DNA from 3 places in the Micromonospora sp. NPDC050795 genome. Region 2 is predicted to be linked to each of the others. Evidence: riboswitches for the same ligand, from Rfam matches in the RefSeq annotation. Region 2 holds a riboswitch; each other region holds the start of a gene.

Region 1 (6,881 bases), on a different contig from region 2:
CCACGTTCGGAGACGAGCAACCCGCCGGGCGGCCGATCGCCCGTCCCGGCCCGCTCGTCCGCCGTCGGGGTGGTGGCGGCCTCGTCGTGCCGGCTCTCGGCGACCGGGGCGGGGTCGACGACCCTGCCGATCCCGTAGGCGGCGCCGAAGACCGCCGCCAGGCCGACGGCGAACCCGGCCAGTTTCGTCACGGTACGCACGCCGGCCCGCCGATCACGCGTCGACGAGGTCGTAACCGGCCTCGTCGACGGCGGCCCGGACGACGGCGGTGTCCAGCGGCTGGTCGCTGCTGACGTGGACCCGGCCGGCGGCGAGGTCGACCTGGACGTCACGCACACCCGTGATGGCGCCGACCTCGGCGCTCACCGCGCTGACGCAGTGCCCGCAGGTCATGCCCTGCACCTGGTACGTCGTGTCGACCATTGGATCGTCTCCTTCGTGGTACCGGTACCCGGTGGGGGTATCTCAACAGAATCGACCGTACCATACCCCCTGGGGGTACGCTATCCTGGTCGGCATGACCGCACCCACCCCGATCCGCGGATACACCGCCAGCAAGGACCAGCTGCTCGCGCGGCTCCGCCGCGTCGAGGGGCAGGTCCGGGGCATCGAGAAGATGGTCGACGACGACCGCTACTGCATCGACGTGCTCACCCAGATCTCCGCCATCCAGGCCGCCCTCGACAAGGTGGCCCTCGGGCTGCTCGACGGGCACGCCCGGCACTGCATGCACGAGGGCGCCGCCGAGGGTCGGGCCGACGAGATGGCCACCGAGATGATGGCGGCGGTCGGCCGGCTCATGAAGCGCGGCTGACCGCGCTCAGTCCGGCGCGGGATCGAGACGGACCCGGCGCAGCAACTGAGCGTTGAGCGCCACCACGATCGTCGACGCCGACATCAGCAGCGCGGCCACCGCCGGGCTCAACGCCACACCCGCCCACGCCAGCACGCCGGCGGCCAGCGGCAGCGCCACCACGTTGTAGCCGGCCGCCCAGGCCAGGTTCTGTCGCATCTTCCGGTACGACGCCCGGGACAGCCGGACCACGGCCCCCACCCCGCGCGGGTCCGAGGATGCCAGCACCACCCCGGCGGACTCGATGGCCACATCGGTGCCCGCGCCGATCGCGATGCCCACGTCCGCCCGGGCCAGCGCCGGCGCGTCGTTCACCCCGTCACCGACCATCGCCACCACCAACCCCCGCCGCTGGAGCTCGGCAACCCGATCGTCCTTCTCCGCCGGCAGCACCTCGGCGAAGACCTCGTCGACGCCGGGCCGGAAGCCGAGGTCGGCGGCGACCGCCTCGGCCACCGGCCGGGCGTCACCGGTGATCATGGCGATGGTCCGGACACCCTCGGCACGCAACTCGTCGACAGCGCGCCGGGCCTCCGGACGCACCTCGTCGGTCAACGCGAACGCGCCGAGCACGGCGTCGGGCAGCCGCACCAGGTGCAGCACGGCGGCACCCCGCGCCGACCACCGGCCGGTCGCGGCCTCCAGCTCCGCCGGGAGCGAAAGGCCCAGCTCGCGCAGCAGCGCCGGCCCGCCCACCGCGTACTCCGTACCGTCGATCGTCGCCTTCACACCGCGGCCCGGCAGCGACCGGAACCCGGCTGCCCGGGCCGGGCCGCCGCGGCCGGCCGCCGCCACTATCGCCCGGGCCAACGGATGTTCGCTCTCCGACTCGACACCGGCCGCGATGCGCAGCACCTCGGTCCGCTCGACGCCGGACGCCGTCGCCAGGTCGGTCACCCCGTGCTCGCCCCGGGTCAGCGTGCCGGTCTTGTCGAAGAGCACCGCGCCGACGGTCCGCATCCGCTCCAGGGCCAACCGGTCCTTGACCAGAATCCCGGACCGTGCGGCGAGCGCGGTGGAGAGCGCGACGACCAGCGGGATGGCGAGACCCAGCGCGTGCGGGCAGGCGATCACCAGGACGGTGACCGCACGGACCACCGCCTCGTCGGGCTGACCGAGCGCGGTCCAGACCAGCACGGTCAGCACGGCGGTGCCGGTGGCCAGGTAGAACAGCGCGGCGGCGAACCGGTCGGCCAACAGTTGGGCCCGTCCACCGGAAGCCTGTGCCTGCGCGACCATCCGCTGGATGCCGGCGAGGGCGGTCTGCTCACCCAACGCCTCGACGCGCACCCGGATCGCCGAGTCGGTGGCGACGGTGCCGGCCACCACCCGGTCGCCAGTCGTCCGGGCTACCGGCCGCGACTCCCCGGTGATCATCGACTCGTCCAGCTCGGCGCTGCCCTCGACGACCCGGCCGTCCGCCGGCACCCGACCCCCCGGCCGGACCAACACCACGTCGCCGATCCGCAGACCGGTCACCGGCACGGCCTCGACCCGCCCGTCCGCCGCCACCCGTTCGGCCTCGTCCGGCAACAGCGCGGCCAGCGCCGCCAGCGCTCCCCGGGCCTGCCCGATGGCCTTCATCTCCTGCCAGTGCCCAAGCAGCATGATGGTGACCAGCGCGGCCAACTCCCACCAGAAGTCCAGGTCGAAGACGCCGACGCTGGTCGCCAGGGAGGCGGCGTACGCGACGGTGATCGCCATCGCGACCAGCAGCATCATCCCGGGCGCCCGGTCCCGGACCTCCCGAACCGCACCGACCAGGAACGGCCAACCGCCCCACCAGAACACCACCGAGCCGAGCACCGGGCCCACCCAGCCCTGACCGGGGACGACGTCCCCGGTCAGGCCCAGCCGACCCGACACGAGATGACTCGTCAGCACCACCGGGATGGTCAACACCAGGCAGACCCAGAACCGGCGGCGAAACATCGCCGGATCGTGTCCGGCGTGCTTGTCGTGCCCGGAATGCTTGTCGTGCGGCACGGGTTCGGCGCGTCGCGATCGGTCGGGGTCGGGCGGTGACGGAGCGGGCATGGCTCCAACATGCCGCCCCGGAGACCGCCGCGCGAGCGGTTCGGCCGCCCGACACTCCGCCACGACCTGCAACCCCCGGAGGGGCTGGCTAGCATCTCCTCGATGGCCCTCCGAATGCCGCTGCACAGTCGGGCACCGGCGCCGCCACGTCGTGGCGGTGCCCCCGGCCGACCCGGCCGAGCACTGACCGTCCGTGATCAAGCGGTCGTCAGGCAGCGATCCGCCCCGCCGTCCGCCGCGTTTCCACCGCAACGGTGAACCGCCCGGCCCGCTGACCCGTATCCCGCACCGGATCGTTGGGAGTCTCACCTTGGCCGCCGACCACACTCACCCCGCTCCGTCCGCCCCGCCTCGGGTGCGACGGATCCTCGTCTTGACTGTGGTACCCCTCTTCGTCGCCACCGTGCTGGCCGCGATGCTGCTCTGGCCGCGCGGCGGGTCACCCCAGACCGATGGTGGTGCCGACGTGCCGCGTCACCCCGGCACTGTCACCCGGGTGGTGAGCGAGCCGTGCCCGCCGGTGCCGTCGGTCCCCGAGGGCACACCGCGGGTCGGCGATGGGCGGTGCGGCACTGTCGACGTGCGGGTGGACGACGGGCCGAACGCCGGCCAGCAGGTACGGACCCCGGTGCCCGACGGGCCCGGCGCACCCCGGGTCGAGGTCGGCGACAAGGTCGTCCTGGTCGAGTTGGCCGACCCGACCGATCCCGCCACCAGCAACTGGAACATCGCCGAGCACCAACGCGGCACCCCGATGGTGTGGCTGGCGGTGATCTTCGCGGCCGCGATCGTCGCGTTCGGTCGGTGGCGAGGTCTGGCCGCGCTCGCCGGGCTGGCCGCCAGCTTCGCCATCCTGCTCACCTTCGTGCTGCCGGGCATCAGCGCCGGCAGGTCACCGCTGCTGGTGGCGGTGGTCGGCGCGGCCCTGATCATGTTCGTGGTGCTCTATCTGACCCACGGGGTCACCGCACAGACCTCGGTCGCGGTGCTCGGCACCCTGGGCAGCCTGGTGCTGACCGGCGTGCTCGCCACCATCGCCACGGCCGCGACCCACCTCACCGGCTTCGGCAGCGAGGACGCCACCACCCTGTCGATGTTCCAGGGCGACGTGGACCTGCACGGTCTGCTGCTCGCCGGAATCATCATCGGGTCACTCGGGGTGCTCGACGACGTGACGGTCACCCAGGCGGCCACCGTCACCGAACTGGCGAACGCCAACCCCGGGCTGACCCGGTTGCAGCTCTACCGTGCCGCCACCCGGGTCGGCCGCGCGCACATCGCCTCCACTGTCAACACCATCGTGCTGGCGTACGCGGGCGCGTCACTGCCCCTGCTGCTCCTGCTCACCGCCGACTCGCGGCCGATCGGGCAGATCCTCACCAGTGAGTTCCTCGCGCAGGAGATCGTCCGCAGCGCGGTCGCCACCCTCGGTCTGATCGCCGCCGTGCCGCTGACCACCGGGCTGGCCGCAGTGGTCACCGCCGCCGGGCGCAGCGACGCCCCAGCGCCCACCGACGCTCCCGCGCCCCGGCCCCAACCGGACCGCAGCGAGGCACTGGCCGCACTCAGCTCACCGCGAACGGCCGGCTCCGACGAACCGGACCGGACGCGGACCGCACCCCCACCCGAGGCCACCGACCGGTGGCCGAAGTCGAACAGGAGCACGGATACGGCATGGTGACACTCCTCAGCGTGACCAGATCGGGCATCCACCCTGAGAACCCCGTCACTGGTCACTCAACGCTATGGCGAAATGACGCTTTTAGTCGGCATCCAGGCGTAGCTCTGCCGGTCGACTCTCGGGTAACCTCGCTGCCGGTTACCGATGAAGGCGCGAAGCGGCGCCTGCGGTGCCACCGCCCAATCGCCAACCGGCGAGCCGGGGACCCAGGTACCTGGGGTGAATCCGCATCAGCGGTAGGGGCCACTTCCGTCCCGAACCCGTCAGCTAACCCGGTCGGCGGTCGACGGAAGGGAACATTGTGACGGCACCCCTACGCCGCTGGTTGACACCCGTGGTGGCCGTGATCGCCGCACTGACTGTGTTCGCTGGGCCGTTCCCGGCGCACGCCGCCCCGACGAACCCCACACCGTCCGGGCACGAGGAGGACGGCGAGCCCAAGCTGCTCAACGACGTCATCGAGCAGGCCAACCGTGACTACTCCGCCGCGAAGTCCAAGCTGGACAAATCCAAGAAGCGGCAGAACGAGTTGGCGGCGGAGGTCAACCGGGCCAAGGCCGACCTGGACGCGTTGGCCCCGCAGGTCGGGCAGATCGCCGCCCAGGCGTACCGGACCGGCCGGATCGGCGCGGTCGCGATGCTGCTGGAAAGCGAAGCGCCCGACTCGTTCGTCCAACGCGCCGGGATGCTCGACGAGATCAACATGGTGAACGAGAAGAAGCTCTCCGAGGTCAACGAGGTGAAGGCCCGCGCCGAGCAGGCCAAGCTGGCCCTCGACACCGAGGTCCGCGAGCAGCAGAAGCAGACCGCCCTGATGGCGAAGCGCAAGAGCGAGGCCGACAAGGCGCTCTCCCTCGTCGGCGGCAAGGGTTTCACCGGCGGCCTGGTGGATGCCACCTCCAAGGTCGCGAAGATCGGCCCCGGTCGCACGGCCGACGGTGACTGGAAGGCCCAGTCGTGCAGCGAGAACGACCCCACCACCTCCGGCTGCATCACGCCGCGCACGCTGCACGCGTACAAGGAGGTCAAGGCGGCCGGCTTCAACCGGTTCGTCGGCTGCTACCGCCCCGGCGGGCCGTGGGAGCACCCGAAGGGCCGCGCCTGCGACTGGTCGCTGCAGAAGAGCGGGTTCTCCCCGTGGCACAACAACGACACCCGGACGTACGGCAACAACGTCGCCGCGTTCCTCATCCGTAACGCCGACCGGCTCGGCATCTACTACGTGATCTGGAACCGGCAGATCTGGTTCCCGGCCACCGGCTGGAGTTCGTACAGCGGGCCGTCGAACCACACCGACCACGTTCACATGTCGTTGCTCTGACCCGCACGATCCCCGTCGAGGGCCGTTCCGCGTGACGCGGAGCGGCCCTCGTCGCGTCAGACGGTGGCAGGCGCGGCCGGGTCGGTCGATTCGGCCGGGGTCGCGAAGCCGGCCGGCACGGCGGCCACCGGGCGGACCGCTCCGGCTGCCAGTCGGTACGACACGCCCACCACCGCGCACCGCCCCCGCGCCACCTCGTCTGCCAGCACGGGCGACTGCCCGAGCAATGTCTCGACGGTCTGTGCGATGTGGATGTCGACGATGCCGTCGATGTCGTCCACGCCCTCGGCCGCAGCCCGGTGCAGGCTGGGCAGCACGGCGTCGACCACGGCGCGCAGATGCCCACTCGGCGCGGTGCCGGTAGCGGCGGACTCCCGGGCCGCCTGCACCGCACCGCAGGAGTCGTGACCGAGCACCACCACCAGCGGGGTGCCGAGCACCGTCACCGCGTACTCGACGCTGCCGAGCACCTCGGGGCCGGCGGTGTGCCCGGCGGTGCGAACCACGAACAGGTCGCCCAGGCCCCGGTCGAAGATGATCTCGGCTGCCAGTCGCGAGTCGGAGCAGCCGACGATCACCGCGAACGGGTGTTGCCCGTCGGCCACCGCGGCGCGATGCCCGGCATCCTGGTTGGGGTGGCGTGGGGCGCCATCGACGAAGCGCCGGTTGCCGGCGACCAGTTCGGCGTACGCCCGGGTCGGCTCACTGAGCGCGGTGGCCCGGTCGGTGGTCCGCTGCGGACCCGGCTGACCGCCGGAGCTCCCGGTATGACTCATCCCGCACCTCGTCTCGACGCATCTGACCTGGTCAAACCGGCTCTCCGCCGGCCGGGCGGCGGGCGCTGGCTCGTGCTCCACCGTCACACGCACCGTAAGATGCGTCAAGGTATGCGTGATTTAGATTTCATATGTTCACTCCGGCCACCCCCTGGGCAACCTTCCCGGGGCGGGGCGGACCAGACTCTCGCGAGGGCAGACGGACATCCGGAA
Region 2 (6,881 bases):
ACGGGGTGTGCGCGCGTTCGTAGAGGCGGTACAGGTTCTCCCCGCCCCACAGCTCGTGCCCGCTGGAGATTCGGAAGGCCGGGGTGTCGACGTCGATGGTGATGGTGTCCGGCCGGTACGTCTGGAGCTTGAGGGCGTGCGCCCCGCTCGCTGCCACCGCGTCGACGATGGCCAGCGCCCGGTTCAGATCGCCGTTGTGGTTGCCGGACATCTCGGCGACCACGAACGGTCGCTCCCCGGCACCGACCGCGTGCGGTCCGATCTTGATTGTCGCTGTCATTCCGACCTCTGCTCAGGTACGCCCGCACCGGGGTGCGGTGGTGCTGTCGTCGTCCACCCGGCGGGCGGAAGACCTGGAAAATCAGGGCGCCGGGAGCAATCCCGACTCCCGGCGTGCTCAGCGGTGGGGGCGATCACGGCAGCCGGCCGCCGGCCAGCGCGTCACGCCGCTCCGGCGCGAGCCCACCGTCGCGCGTCGACCCTGCGCTCGTACCTCGCCCCGGGTCCTCGTCGGCGGCGACCGAACCGCCCTCGGCGCTGCCCAGCGGGCCGGATCGACGCAGGCGACCAGCGACCCGGTGGGCCTGGCGCAGCGCCGAGTACGCCAGCCAGTCACCCCGCCCGACGAGGCGGTGCTTGAGCCCGGTCGCGCCCGGGGGCAGCGGGTAGCCGCCGGTCGGCAGGTAGCGACGGTAGTGCGCGGCGGCCCGGTGGAAGAAGTCGCGCCGCAGGTGTGGGTGCAGCCGGCCATCGTTGCCCACCACCACCAGGTAGTGGCTGATCATCAGCTCGAACAGTTCGGCCTGCAACCGCTCGTCCGGGTGCTTCCGGGCGACCCAGTCCATCAGCCGCTCGTACTGGGCGAAGGCGTCGAAGTGCCGCCCGCTGCGGGTGGAGGTGATCGCGCCCTGGCGGCCCTGGCGGTACAGGTAGCAGACCCGGTCCAGCACGGAGATCTTCTCGGCCCCGATCAGCAGGGGGTGGCTGAACGGGATGTCCTCGTACCAGCCGGGGAAGAACCGCAGTTCCAGCTCGTCCATGAAGTCCCGGCGGACCACCTTGTTCCAGGCGGTGTGCTGCACCCGCAGCAGGTGCGGCCGGTCGGCCAACCGGGTCACGCCGGTGATCCCGCGCAGCAGCGGGCTGCTCGCGTCGACCTCCCGCCGGCCGTCCTCGTGCACCCGCAGGTGGTCGAGCATCAGCACGTCGGGCTGGTGCTGGCGCAGCCGGTCCAGCACCGCGGCGATCGTGCCCGGTGGCAACCAGTCGTCGCTGTCGACGAACCAGACGTACCGGCCGTTGGCCACGTCGAGCCCGGCGTTGCGGGCCAGCCCCAGACCCACATTGCTGCTCAGGTGCACGACGCGCACGCCGTCACGGCTGACCGCGTACGAGCGGAGCATGTCGCCGCAGCCGTCCGGGGAGGCGTCGTCGACGGCGATCAGCTCGACCGCGTCCGACTCGCTCGCCGGGATGTCGGCCCGGATCGACTCGAGGCACTGGTACAGGTACGCCTCGACGCCGTACACGGGCACGACGATGCTCAGCAGCGGTGCGTGCGTCGGCTCATTGACCACGTCCGCCACCTTCGACGACCCGGGTGGCCGGGCCCGGAACCTGACGTTGCCGCCGATGGTGGACTCTCTGAACTCCCGCCCAGCGGGAGGTTAACGCCGAGCCGGTGGGCGGTTCCCGGCCCGGGGAGCGGGGGCTCGTGGGGCGGGTGGGATGCGTCCGGTTCACCCGGGAGTGACCCGGTAGGGTGCCTCGGTGCGGCCCTGCCGGGTCGTCGTGGGCGTCGCCGTCGCGCCGTCCGACGCCGCGCCGAGGAGGCTACGACAGTGCTGGTGACCCTGCCGAGCGCCGGGATCCCGGCATGACGAGCGTCGCCGCGACGTCGGCCGCCCAGCCCGCACCGGCCCCGCCCCGGCTGCCCTCGCTGACCGGGCTGCGGTGGATCGCCGCTCTGCTGGTCTTCGGCTTCCACGCCGGCACCATGCGGATCATCGCCGAGCCGGACTACAAGGCCGTCATCGACGCGCTGTTCACCCTCGGTCTCTCCGGGGTGCAGTTCTTCTTCATCCTCAGCGGTTTCGTGCTGGTCTGGTCGGCCCGCGAGGGCGACTCGCGGCGGACCTTCTGGCGGCGACGGATCGCCAAGATCTACCCGAACCACCTGGTGCTGTTCGTGGCGACGCTGGTGGTCGCCTGGTGGTTCGCCGACCCGGTCCTGCCGGCGGCGGCGTTGGAGAACCTGCTGCTGTTGCAGGCGTGGGACCCCCGGCCGGGCTGGTTCTACAGCATCAACACCGTCAGCTGGTCGCTGTCCTGCGAGTTCTTCTTCTACCTCTGCCTGCCGCTGGCGCTGCCACTGCTGCGCCGGGCCCGGCCGAAGCTGCTCTGGGCGCTGATCGTCGCGCTGCCGCTGCTGATCCTCGCGCTCTGGCCGGCACAGGAGTTGGTGCCGGAGGTAAGCCGTTGGTGGTTCACCCAGGTCTTCCCGCCGGTGCGGTCGCTGGAGTTCTGGTTGGGCGCGGTGGCGGCCGAGTTGATGCGCCGGGGGCTCTGGCGCGGTCCCAAACTGACAGTGGCCAGCGGGATCTTCCTGGTCACCTGGGTGGTGGCCGCGCAGTGGATCCGCGCCGAGCTGTGGACCACGCTGCTCGCGGTCGCGTACCTGTTGGTGATCACCGCTGCCGCGGACGCGGACGTGCGGGGTCGGCGCTCGCCGTGGCGGTCCCGGCCCCTGGTCTGGCTCGGTGAGGTCTCGTTCGCCTTCTACCTGGTGCACGTGCTGGTGATGACGAGCGTGCTGCGGTGGAGCGGAACCTGGGGGATCGGCTTCGGAGGCTGGCGCGGCCCGGCCGTGGTGCTCGGTTTCCTGGCGGCGAACCTGATCCTCGCCGGGTTGCTGCACCGCTTCGTCGAAACCCCGATGATGCGCCGGCTCGCGCCGCGGCGCGCGGCCCGTCCAGCGCCCGTCCCCCGACAACGCGCGGCCGGCGACGACGCACGAGACCCCGCGAGCATCGCCCCAGGCAAGGTCGACGGACCTGCCGACGAGGTCGGTCAGGCCGGCGGTCGATCACCGTACGTCGACCTGCGCTGACGGCGTCCACCCTGGTCAAAGGGGGTCGGCGCGGCGTGATCCGACACGCCCGTGGTCGATGCGCCCGGGTCGGCGCGAGGCGTAGCGTGGGGACGTGCTTCCGGTTGCGTTCACCTGTCCGCTGTGGTGGGTGGCGCGCTGGGCGACTCGGGTGCTGACCAGCCTCGCCGTCGTCGCGGCCCTGGCGCTCGGCGCAGGCCCGGCCACGGCCGCCACGTCGACGCCCGGCCCGGGGCCCACGTCGAGCGTGGTGCCGACCACTGTCGCCGGCTCGCTGGCGGCCTCCTGCCGACACGTCGGGCCAACGGGGTCAACCGTCACCAACGCCGGCCGTGCGCCGGGCGACGGTGGTGCCGACGCCGTCGGGTCGGGGTCACCCGGCGCGGCCCGTCCGGCCCCGGCGAAGGCCACCGAGGAGGCGGCCCCGACCTGGTCGGTCGACGCGCCGGTGGCGCTCCCCGGCGATCAGGGCACCATGACGGCCGGCGTGCTGCCGGCCAGCGCGGCCGAATCTGACCGGCTGCCCCTCGTCGACAGTGCGAGCGGTCGGGCTTCCCGGGCCCCACCCGGGCGCTGAGCCACCGGGACGACCGTCCCGCCGCCGCGCCCTGTCGACCCACCCCGCTCCCTGACCCGCCGACCCGTGGCCCGCCGTGGCCCGCTGGTCGGCGCGGCTTTCCATCGCACTGCTCTCTCTCCCCGAGGTGCCGACCATGGAGACCGTCGTCTTCTACCAGTTCGTGACCGAGGTGCCGCGGGCCGCCGCCATCTGGTCGACGCTGCTCCTGCTGACCCTGGGCCTGCTCACCGTGCTGGCCGCCCGCCCCGAACGGGCCCGGCTCACCGGCGACCCGCTCCCGGCCGGGCCCACCGCGCAGGAGGTGGCCGCCGCCGAGGCTGTCGACAGGCGCCGCTACGCCGAGGAAGTGGCCGTTGCCGCGGCCCGCGCGGCCACCACCGCCCAGCGGCGGCGTGCCGCCTGGCTGACCGCTCAGGAACAGCTGGAGCAGGCCTGGATCGCGTACGACGAGGCGGACGCCGCCGCGCGTCGCTTCGCCGGCGCGGGGGCACTGCCCACCCCGCAGACCCCGCACACCCCCGCCGAGTACGCCGCCCGGGAACGCTATCTGCACCGGGCGGCGATGGCGGCGTACTGGCGGGGTGGCCTGACCATGGCGCAGCTCGGCGACGTGTTCGGACACCGGCGCGGCTGGGATCCCCGGCGACACCCGGTCGAGCAGGAGGTGTTGATCAGCCGGGTGATCCGGGATGCGCGATCGACCGACTACCGGGTGGCCGCCGACCGTGAGCGGGTCGCCTGGCGCGACGCGGAGTTGGCCGCCGAGTCGGCCCGTGCCCTCGCCGAGGAGGCGTACGCGGCGGCGTCCCGGCTCCGCCCGACCCTGGTCCCCGCGCGCCGCACGGTCGCCGGGGCGTTGCGTCCCGCCGTCGTGGCACTGTGGCGCCCGGCCCGGGTGGGTTGAGCCCAATCCGTTATGTGAGGCCGGTCACCCAATCAAGAAATCGGACGTCCGACGCGATCGATGGGATTGTTCGCGCGATTCTGGCCGCGTTCTTTGCGGCCTGTCCGGTTGTCGCCCGTAGGCGTCGCCGTAACTGGTTGTCCCATCGAGTCACATCATCGGCATTACGCGCAGAAATTGTGGTGCCAATTGGGGTTTACGCAGGTGAACCTGGCTTGGCAGGGCGTTGAGACGCCAGTAGTGTCGTCCCGTCCGGTGCGGTAACCGATCGCAAGACGCGACGCCGCATCGACCCGCTTAATCGTGATCAACGAACCGGGGACCCACCAGTAAGTCCGGGGTGAATCCGCGAGCCACGGCCCGCGGTAGGGCGTCTTCCCGCCCGAATCCGTCAGCTAACCCGGTAGGCGGTGTCGGAAGGAGTCCCATCCTCGTGCAGCACCTTTCCACCCCTCGGTTGTTCCCTCGCCTCCACGGCGCGGCGGTGCACCCGCTCATTCGTCGCGTGACGGTGAGCTGACCCCCGGGTCATCGCCTTTCCCGCCCGGCCGATCCGGGCGTTCCCCTGAGCGGTTCACACCCGCGGACCACGGTCCGCGCGCTGGCGCCTGCCCGGATACCGGTCCGGCCCCGGTGTGCCGCTCACCCCCCGATCCGTGGAGGACCCCGTGAAGCACACCCTGCAGCGTCAGCTCCGTCGCCTCGCCACCGAGCGCCCGTACCAGATCGTCGCCGCCTCCGCCGCAGCCCTCGCGATCGCCACCACCACCGGCGCCCTGCTCACCACTGCCGACGACGCCCCGGCCGGCCAGCGCACCGCGACCACCGTCGCCGAGATGCGCAGCGACGTCGCCGCCTCCCGCAGTGAGGCCCGGGACGCGTCCCCCTCGGCCAGCGCCGCGCCGACCACGGCCGCCCCGGCCACCAGCGCCGCGTCGCCCGCCGCCAAGGCCAAGAGCAACCCCGACCTCACCCGTAAGCCCACGCCGCCGAAGCCGCCCGCGACGAAGGTCCTCGACTACGACTACGAGGCGCAGAACACCTACTACAACTGCGGCCCGGCGGCCACCCGGAACGCGCTCAGCGCCGCGGGCATCGACCGCACCCAGGAGGAGCTCGGTGCCGAACTGGGCACCACCGAGATGGGCACCAACTCGGCCGAGGACACCACCCGGGTGCTCAACGCCGAGGTGAAGGGCTCCCCGTACCGGACCCGGATGTTCCCCGGCGCGCCCAGCCCGGCCCAGATGGACCGCCTCCAGGCCGACGTGGTGAAGGCCGTCACCGACGGCCGGGGCGTGGTCGCCAACGTCGTCGGGGACGCCGTCGACACCGACGGCGGGTGGCACTCCTACGGCGGCGGGCACTACATCGCCGTGGTGGGCTACAAGGACAACGGTCGCACCGTTCGGATCGCCGACTCGGCGAACCCGGCCGACCCGTCGTACTGGATCACCACGATCGACCTGGCCAACTGGATCACCAGCCGGGGCTACTCCGCCTGACCCGGGCACCCTGACCGCCGCGGGCGCCGTCTCCCACAAGGGGCCGGCGCCCGCGGCGTCGTCGGCTGTGCGGTCAGTAGGTGATGAAGCCGTACAGCGCCTTGTGGTTCGACTTCGTCCCGACGACCGTGTGGTCGACTGCGGACGACTGCACGCTGCCTTTGACGAACAAATAGTCGATCTTGCTGGAGCCGCTGGTGGCCGCCGAACCGTACCCGGTCATGCCGTAGCCGCCAAGCGTGCCGGGGGCGATGCCGGTGCGGTTCGCGTCGATCCCCACCACGCGGATGGTGGACGCGTTCAGCAGCGCGGTCGCGTCCGCACCGAGGTGGATGCCACTGTCGGCGATACCCCGGTCGCCGTCGCCGGCGCAGGCGTTCTGCCGGTTCTCCTGCGGCAGGTGCATGGTCGCGGCGAACACACTCGCGCCGGTCGCCTTGATGGTGAACCGGGCCGCGATGGCGCTGGTCCGCTTCCACTTGTAGTAGTCGGTGCTGTCCGGGTCGCTGTTCGGCGGCTTGTAGAGCGTGCACCCGGCGCCGTTGGCGTACGCCGTGCCCGGCTTGAGCCAGCCCGCGCTCCAGTATTTCGAGATGTCGCCACTGGCGAGGTTGAGCGTCCGCTTGTTCCAGACGATGGCGTTGGTCTGCTTCTTCTTGAGGTCTCCGAGCGACGCCGAGCTGCACCGGTGCGTGCTTCCCCACGGCTCCGGGTCGTCCCACGCCACGATCGCCCCGTAGCTGCCCGCCGGGTAGCCGAACTTCGCCGACAGTTGGTCGGCGT
Region 3 (6,881 bases), on a different contig from region 2:
GTGGGTCGTCTGCCTCGGCCCTTTCCTCACGCGAGGCGCCCGGCGGTCGGTTGCAAAGGAGTCGGTGCCGGTGGCAACCATGCCCCCTCATCGTCACGACCTGAAAGCGTCTGCTCGCTCTGGTGGCCTGCGTCGCGTCGCGCACCGGGTGCTGATCCTGGTCGCCGCGGCGGCGGTCGGCGCCGGTCTGCTGACCGCGCCGGCACATGCCGCGCCCACGGTCGACGAGATCGAGGCGCAGATCGACAAGAAGTGGGAGCAGTTGGAGCCCACCATCGAGCAGTACAACAAGGTCCGGGCGCAGCTGAAGGTCAACCGGCAGAAGTCGGCGAACCTGCAGAAGAAGATCGAGCCGCTGGCGCTGCAGAGCGAGCTGGCGCTCAACCGGGTCGGCGACCTCGCCTCCCGCTACTACATCTCCGGCCCGTCACACGACATCGGTGCGTTGCTGGTCAGCGCCAAGCCGGACACGCTCACCGAGCAGCTCACCATCCTCGACCGGCTCGCTTCGCAGGAGCGCAAGGAGGTCGAGGGCGTGCTGGCCGTGCGGGCCAAGTACGACGGCGAGAAGCAGAAGCTGGACGCGCTGATCGTCACCCAGACCAAGCAGCAGAACGATCTGGCGGCCAAGAAGAAGCAGATCGACGCCGAGATCAAGCAGCTCGAGGCGTCGATGCCCAAGACCACCGTCAAGACGGCGGCCTGCCCGACCATCAACGGCGTGGTCAGTGCGGCGGCCCGCACCGCGATCAGGACCGCCTGCGGCAAGGTCGGCAAGCCGTACGTCTGGGGTGCCACCGGGCCGAACTCGTTCGACTGCTCGGGGCTGACCCAGTACGCCTACAAGGCGGCCGGGATCTACCTGACGCACCACACCGGTGACCAGTGGAACGAGGGCAAGGCCGTCTCGCGCGCCGACGCCCGCCCCGGTGACCTGGTGTTCTTCTTCTCCGGCCTGAGTCATGTCGGGCTGTATCTGGGTAACAACCAGATGGTGCACGCGCCACGCGCCGGCAAACCGGTGCAGGTGTCCAGCATCACCACCATGCCCGTCGCCGGTTTCCGCAGACCTGGCTGATCCACCCAGGGCCTGTGTCAAAGCGCCTCGGCTCGACCGAGGACTTTGACACAGGCCCCAGCGCGACACGACGGCCCCCGGTCACCGACCGGGGGCCGTCGTGGTTCTCAGCGGGGTGCCCCCACCGGGGAGGGCAACAGCTGCACGTCGGCGAGGTCGACGTACATGATCCGGTGGCCGAACTGGATCTGCGCGTACCGGTTCTTGCCGCGAATGACCGTCCAGTCCCCGGGTGAGGAGCCGTCGAACGTGCTGGCCCGGTAGTACTCGCCGGCCAGCACCGCGCCGACGGCGTACCGCTGCCCGGCGGCCAGCGTGTACTGCAGCGGCGAGATCGCCTGGTAGGGCACCCCGTCCGGGTACGCGGACTGCTCCGGGTACGCCCGTCCGTACACCGGAACGGTGGCCTTTCCGGGCTTCGGCGTCGCCACGACTCCGACGGTCCAACTGGCGGTCGGCGCGGACGCCGGGTTGTGGAACCAGGCCCGCTGCCCGAGGTACCAGATCGCCGTCCAGTCGCCCTGCCTGCCGGCCAGCGCGTACGTCTGCCCGGCGGACGCCCGGGCCCCGTGGTCCGACACGGCCATCGTGTTCGGGCTGCCGTCCGGGCGGAGCGCGATGTCGTTGACCAGCGGCGCGTCAGCGGACGGTGCGCTGCGCAGCACCACCGCCGAGGAGCCGCGCGGCGCGCAGGGCACGCCCGCCGTGACGCAGCCGGTGAACGCCGGCTGGTTGGTGGTGTAGTCCGGGTCGATCCGGACCAGCCCGGTGGCCGGGGTGCCGGTGTCCAGTCGAGGGGCGTGCAGCAGGTCGAAGTAGTGGGTCCAGTCCCAGTAGGGGCCCGGATCCCAGTGCATCCCCCGCACTGTCGAGGGGATGGTGCCGGGCACGTTGTCGTGGCCGATGATGTGCTGGCGGTCCAGTGGGATGCCCAGCCGCAGCGCCAGGTGCCGGACCAGCTTCGCCGAGGTCCGGTACATCGCCTCGGTGTACCAGGTGCCCTGCGCCGCGAAGCCCTCGTGTTCCAACCCGATCGACTTCGCGTTGACGTACCAGTTGCCGGCGTGCCAGCCGACGTCCTTCGTCTTCACGTGCTGGGCGATGTGCCCGTCGACCGAGCGCAGCGAGTAGTGCCAACTCACGTAGGTCGGGTCCTGGACGAGTTGCAGGGTGGTGGCCCAACTCGCCTCGGTGTCGTGGATGACGATGTACTCGATCTTCTGCCGCGTGGGTCGGTCGGAGAGGTCGTGGTTGCCGTAGTCCCCGTCGCCGAACGCCTCGTAGGGTGCCGGGATCCACTCGCAGGAGATGGTGCGGGGGCATTCCACCCCGTCCGGGCGGGCCAGCCGGCGCAGGCCCAGCCGGTCCAGCCAGGAACGTTCGGGCCGCACCGCCCGGGCCGGCAGGGTGATCGGTTGGCCGTCGTCGGTCACCCGGGCTTCGCCCGCGCCGATGGTGGTGAAGACCTCGTCGGCGAAGGCCGCCGCGGCGTCGGCGCTGTCCGCGCCCGAGTAGCGGGCCACCGCGCCGTACCAGGCCGCCGGGTCGGTGTCCGCGCCGACCGGCGCGCCCAGATCCCTCTGGTACGCGGCCAGCAGCGCGGCCCCACCCCGGATGTTGAGGCCCGCGTCGGTGCGCAGTGCCTCGGGGGCGGCGCCGGTCAGCGCGGCGGCGGCGTCGACGGTCTGCAACGCGGCGGTGGACGGGGCGGGCGCCTCGACCGGGCGGGGCGCGGGCACCCGGGCTGGCCGGGAATCGTCGCCGCGTGGGTCCTCGGCACCGGCGTCGTGGTGACCGCGTCCGGGTAGGGCGGCCACGTGCCGCACGTCGGTGAGGTGCATCGGGCCGTAGCCGCCACTGGTGCTCGGTGTGCCGGCGTTGGTGTCCCAGCGGGACTCCAGGTAGGAGACGCCGAGCAGCACGACGGCCGGTACGCCGTACTCGGTGGCCGCGTCGGTGTACTGCTGCTGGCGGTCGGTGGTGGGCGCGGCGGCGGCCGGGCCGGCGGAGAGTGGCACCGTGGTCGCGGCGGCGACCACGGTGGCGGCGAGCAGTGCGCGCCAGCCGGTCGACAGGGTTGAATGGTGCATCGAACCCCCTAGATTCTCGCGGAGTGAGGTCAGGTCACCATCGCGCCGTCCGGGAGCTTGCGTCAATACCTTTCCATCTATCGAAGTGTACGGAAAGAATTCTTCACACACGGTCGGTGACCTCGTCCAATCCGTACGGAGTGTCACGGCCGCACGGGTTGCGGATCGGTAACGGGCGTCTCTACTCTGGTCATTTGTCGGCCCGACAGCAGCTCCGCCCACCCCGGGCGGTAACGGACCGACACCGCCGAGTCGTTTCCGAGCGAACCGGGGACCCAGGTCCCTCGGGGTGAATCCGCAGCCACTGCGGTAGGGCGCCGACTTCCCGCCCGAACCCGTCAGCTAACCCGGTAGGCGGTCAGGAAGAAGGAGTACGGAACCCCGGTGGCACTCCATGCCCCGCGGCCGTCGTCCGAGCGGTCGGCATCAGCCGGCCCGGCGTCGATCGTGCCGCGCCCACGCTGGTCCCGCTTCACCACCGCACTCGCCGCGCTGGCCGGCGTCGCCGTCGTTCTGACCGGTAGTGCCACGGCGGCCCACGCCGACCCCTCCGTCGCGGAAATCGAGCGCCAGATCGACGCCGACTGGAACAAGCTCGAACCGATCATCGAACGGCACAACGCCACCCGCATCGATCTCGCCGCGAAGCGCAAGCAGGCAGACGCCCTGGCCGGCCGGATCACTCCGCTCGAGCGCCAGGTCGACGCCGCGATGGACAAGGTCAGCGCCCTTGCCGTACGCGCCTACATGGGTGAGAACGTCTCGACCGTCAACGCGATGCTGGGCAGCCGGTCGCCCAGCGAGGTGGTCGGCCAGCTCGAAATGCTCGACCGCTTCGCGCACAACCAGCAGAAGGACGTACGCCAGGTGGCCGACCTGCGCGACCAACTGGCCGCGCAGAAGGCGCCACTGGACGAGATGGTGGCCCAGCTGGCCCGCACGGAAGCTCAGCTGGCGGCGAAGAAGAAGCAGATCAACGACGAGATCGACCGCCTGCAGAAGCTGCGCCTGAAGGTGTACGGCAGCGGCGGCGGCGGTCCGCTGCGCCCGGCACCCTGCCCGGGTAGCTACCCCGGCGGCGGCGCGGGCACCGCGGTCAAGTTCGCCTGCGCGCAGATCGGCAAGCCCTACGTCTGGGGTGCCGAGGGTCCGAACTCGTACGACTGCTCCGGGCTGATGCTGGCCGCCTGGGCGAAGGCCGGCGTGTCGCTCCCGCACAACGCCGCCGCGCAGAGCCGGGTCACCAAGAACGTCAGCAAGGGTGACCTGCGCCCCGGCGACCTGGTCTTCTACTACAGCGACATCCACCACGTCGGCATGTACGTCGGCGGCGGCTGGGTGGTGCACGCCTCGCAGGCCGGTCAACCGGTCAAGATGAAGAAGGTCGACGACGGACCGATCCACAGCTACGGCCGTCCAGGCTGACCCAGTGTGACCGCAGGGCCCGTCGCGATCTCCTCGCGGCGGGCCCTCGTCGTTCTGGGTCCTAGCGGGTGGGCCAGGTGCGCCAGTGCTGCCAGGCGCGGCTGGGTGTCGGCCCCCGCTGGCCCTGGTAGCGCGAGCCGTAGACCACCGAGCCGTACGGGTGCTCGGCCGGCGAGGAGAGCCGGAAGATGCAGAGCTGCCCGATCTTCATGCCCGGCCAGAGGGTGATCGGCAGGTTCGCCACGTTCGAGAGTTCCAGCGTCACGTGACCGGAGAAGCCCGGGTCGATGAAACCGGCGGTGGAGTGCGTGAGCAGCCCGAGCCGGCCCAGGGAGCTCTTGCCCTCCAGCCGGCCGGCGAGCTGGTCACCCAGCGAGATGACCTCCAGCGTCGAGGCGAGCACGAACTCCCCCGGGTGCAGCACGAACGGCTCGCCGTCGGGGACCTCGACCGCCGAGGTCAGGTCGTCCTGCTGCATGGCCGGATCGATGTGGGTGTAGAGATGGTTGTTGAAGACCCGGAACAGCCGGTCGAGTCGGACGTCGATGCTGGAGGGTTGGACCAGGGTGGGCTCGAACGGCTCCAAGCCCAGCGTGCCGGCCTTGATCTCGGAGACCAGGTCACGGTCGGAGAGCAGCATCGGACCACCATAGCCTTCCCGGTGGCGGCCAGATTCGGTGGCGGTGACCAGCGCGTCGAGGTCGCTGCTCGTACATTTGTTCGATAGAATGCCCACGTGGCTTCCTGGTCCGAATTCGCCGCCGACGAGCCCCGACTCGCCGACGGGATCCGCGTTCTCCTTCAGCAGTACGGGCCGGGCTTCGGCTATCTGGCCACGGTCCGTGCCGACGGCGGGCCCCGCGTCCATCCGGTCTCCCCGGTCATCACCGCCGAGGGGCTGTTCTGCTTCATCATCGACTCGCCCAAGCGCCGCGACCTCGAACGTGACGGCCGTTACGCGCTGCACTCGTTTCCTGCGGAGGAGAGCGACGACGAGGCGTACGTGGCGGGTCACGCCTGCCCGGTGACCGATCCGATCCGGGTGGCGCAGCTGGCACAGAGCGCCCGAGCCGAGCCGCAGGTCGACTGGCGGCTCTTCGAGTTCACCGTCGACGTGGCTATGCTCACCCGCCGCGAGCAGCACATCACGGGCATTCCGGGTCTCGGGCCGAGTCGGCCGGCAGTCCGGGTCTGGCTCGACCCAAACGCCCAGTCGGCGGTGGCAGCGCCCCTCGCCGTCCCGCAGACGCGCCCGACCCTCCTCAGCCGTGACGTCCAGTGCACGGCCGCCTGACCCCACGACCGGAAGACGCATCGGTGCCGGCTCCGTCGTGACGGAGCCGGCACCGATGCGCATGCCTGCCACACCCGCCACGCCTGGCGGGCCGCAACCCCCGCATGATCCACTCGACTTCAGCAAAACCGCGGTATCCCGGCGCCCGGGATGCCCCGACTTCCAGAAAACCGGGTGGATCACCCCGGCGGCACCGTCTTCGGACACCTGCGGTCACCGGGGGTGCCTGGGTGCACGGGCTCGTCGACTCGGGTACAGTGGTGCCGCTTGCGGGTGTAGTTCAATGGCAGAACATCAGCTTCCCAAGCTGACAGTGCGGGTTCGATTCCCGTCACCCGCTCCACCGTGAGGCCCCAGCTCAGGACATGTTTCCTGGCCGGGGCCTCATTCGTTGTCGTGTGATGGCTCGCGCCAACAGCTTTGACGCCCCCATGAATGATGGCCGCATGAGAGACGCGAACTCCGTGTTGGTCGCCTTCCGCCTGGTGCTCGTGGTCTTCTTCTTGCTCCTGTTCGCACTCGGTGTCCGTCTCACCGTGTCGCGACGGTTCCCCATTACCTGGGCTCGGCCCGCGCATCCGACAGAAAGCCAGCAATCCCGACGGGTCCGCGTTGGTGTTGGCGTCATGTTGGTTGCCACGAGTGTGCTGATCCTGGAGAGTACGTCGCTCGTACCCATGCCCTTCCTGATCTCGGGCATCTTGTTGGCGGTGGCGATCCTGGTTGCCGTAGCTGCGCTGGCTTGGCTCGTCATATCGCGGGAGTGACCCAGCAACTAGCCGCGCTCGGTGATGTGCCAGGGGGCGGGTCGGCGGCAGCCGGGCCTTCGATGTTCCGCGGTCAAGGGCCATGCCAAGGAGGGCATGACGAAGATCCTCGGTCTCGTAGCGCCTCACCGGTAGTCGGCGAAGATCCGACGTGCCACGCCATCGACGGTTACCGGGCCACCATGCGGAAGAATCCATTGTGGCCTGGTGTGGCCGAACGGCACGCC

The links. Region 2 has a riboswitch for cyclic di-AMP ahead of ACIBEF_RS24260 (C39 family peptidase). Riboswitches for the same ligand answer to the same signal wherever they lie in the genome.
Region 1: linked by a shared signal. The riboswitch ahead of ACIBEF_RS17880 (coiled-coil domain-containing protein) and the one ahead of ACIBEF_RS24260 (C39 family peptidase) in region 2 are both predicted to bind cyclic di-AMP.
Region 3: linked by a shared signal. The riboswitch ahead of ACIBEF_RS21480 (NlpC/P60 family protein) and the one ahead of ACIBEF_RS24260 (C39 family peptidase) in region 2 are both predicted to bind cyclic di-AMP.

Annotation. Positions count from the first base shown of each region.
Region 1 covers NZ_JBITGE010000018.1:96,862-103,742, reverse strand. Annotated here, with positions in the region: gene ACIBEF_RS17905 (hypothetical protein) at 1-200, opposite strand, end outside; gene ACIBEF_RS17900 (heavy-metal-associated domain-containing protein) at 214-423, opposite strand; gene ACIBEF_RS17895 (metal-sensitive transcriptional regulator) at 518-814, shown strand; gene ACIBEF_RS17890 (heavy metal translocating P-type ATPase) at 821-2,785, opposite strand; gene ACIBEF_RS17885 (YibE/F family protein) at 3,201-4,571, shown strand; cyclic di-AMP (ydaO/yuaA leader) riboswitch at 4,738-4,868, shown strand; gene ACIBEF_RS17880 (coiled-coil domain-containing protein) at 4,873-5,892, shown strand; gene ACIBEF_RS17875 (carbonic anhydrase) at 5,949-6,668, opposite strand.
Region 2 covers NZ_JBITGE010000030.1:56,959-63,839, forward strand. Annotated here, with positions in the region: gene pseI (pseudaminic acid synthase) at 1-280, opposite strand, end outside; gene ACIBEF_RS24240 (glycosyltransferase family 2 protein) at 414-1,577, opposite strand; gene ACIBEF_RS24245 (acyltransferase family protein) at 1,877-3,109, shown strand; gene ACIBEF_RS24250 (hypothetical protein) at 3,204-3,686, shown strand; gene ACIBEF_RS24255 (hypothetical protein) at 3,823-4,593, shown strand; cyclic di-AMP (ydaO/yuaA leader) riboswitch at 4,878-5,018, shown strand; gene ACIBEF_RS24260 (C39 family peptidase) at 5,250-6,098, shown strand; gene ACIBEF_RS24265 (hypothetical protein) at 6,172-6,881, opposite strand, start outside.
Region 3 covers NZ_JBITGE010000024.1:93,705-100,585, forward strand. Annotated here, with positions in the region: gene ACIBEF_RS21470 (NlpC/P60 family protein) at 65-1,078, shown strand; gene ACIBEF_RS21475 (N-acetylmuramoyl-L-alanine amidase) at 1,186-3,168, opposite strand; cyclic di-AMP (ydaO/yuaA leader) riboswitch at 3,404-3,539, shown strand; gene ACIBEF_RS21480 (NlpC/P60 family protein) at 3,553-4,593, shown strand; gene dcd (dCTP deaminase) at 4,655-5,233, opposite strand; gene ACIBEF_RS21490 (pyridoxamine 5'-phosphate oxidase family protein) at 5,330-5,887, shown strand; tRNA gene ACIBEF_RS21495 (tRNA-Gly) at 6,157-6,230, shown strand; gene ACIBEF_RS21500 (hypothetical protein) at 6,334-6,654, shown strand; gene ACIBEF_RS21505 (LD-carboxypeptidase) at 6,780-6,881, opposite strand, start outside.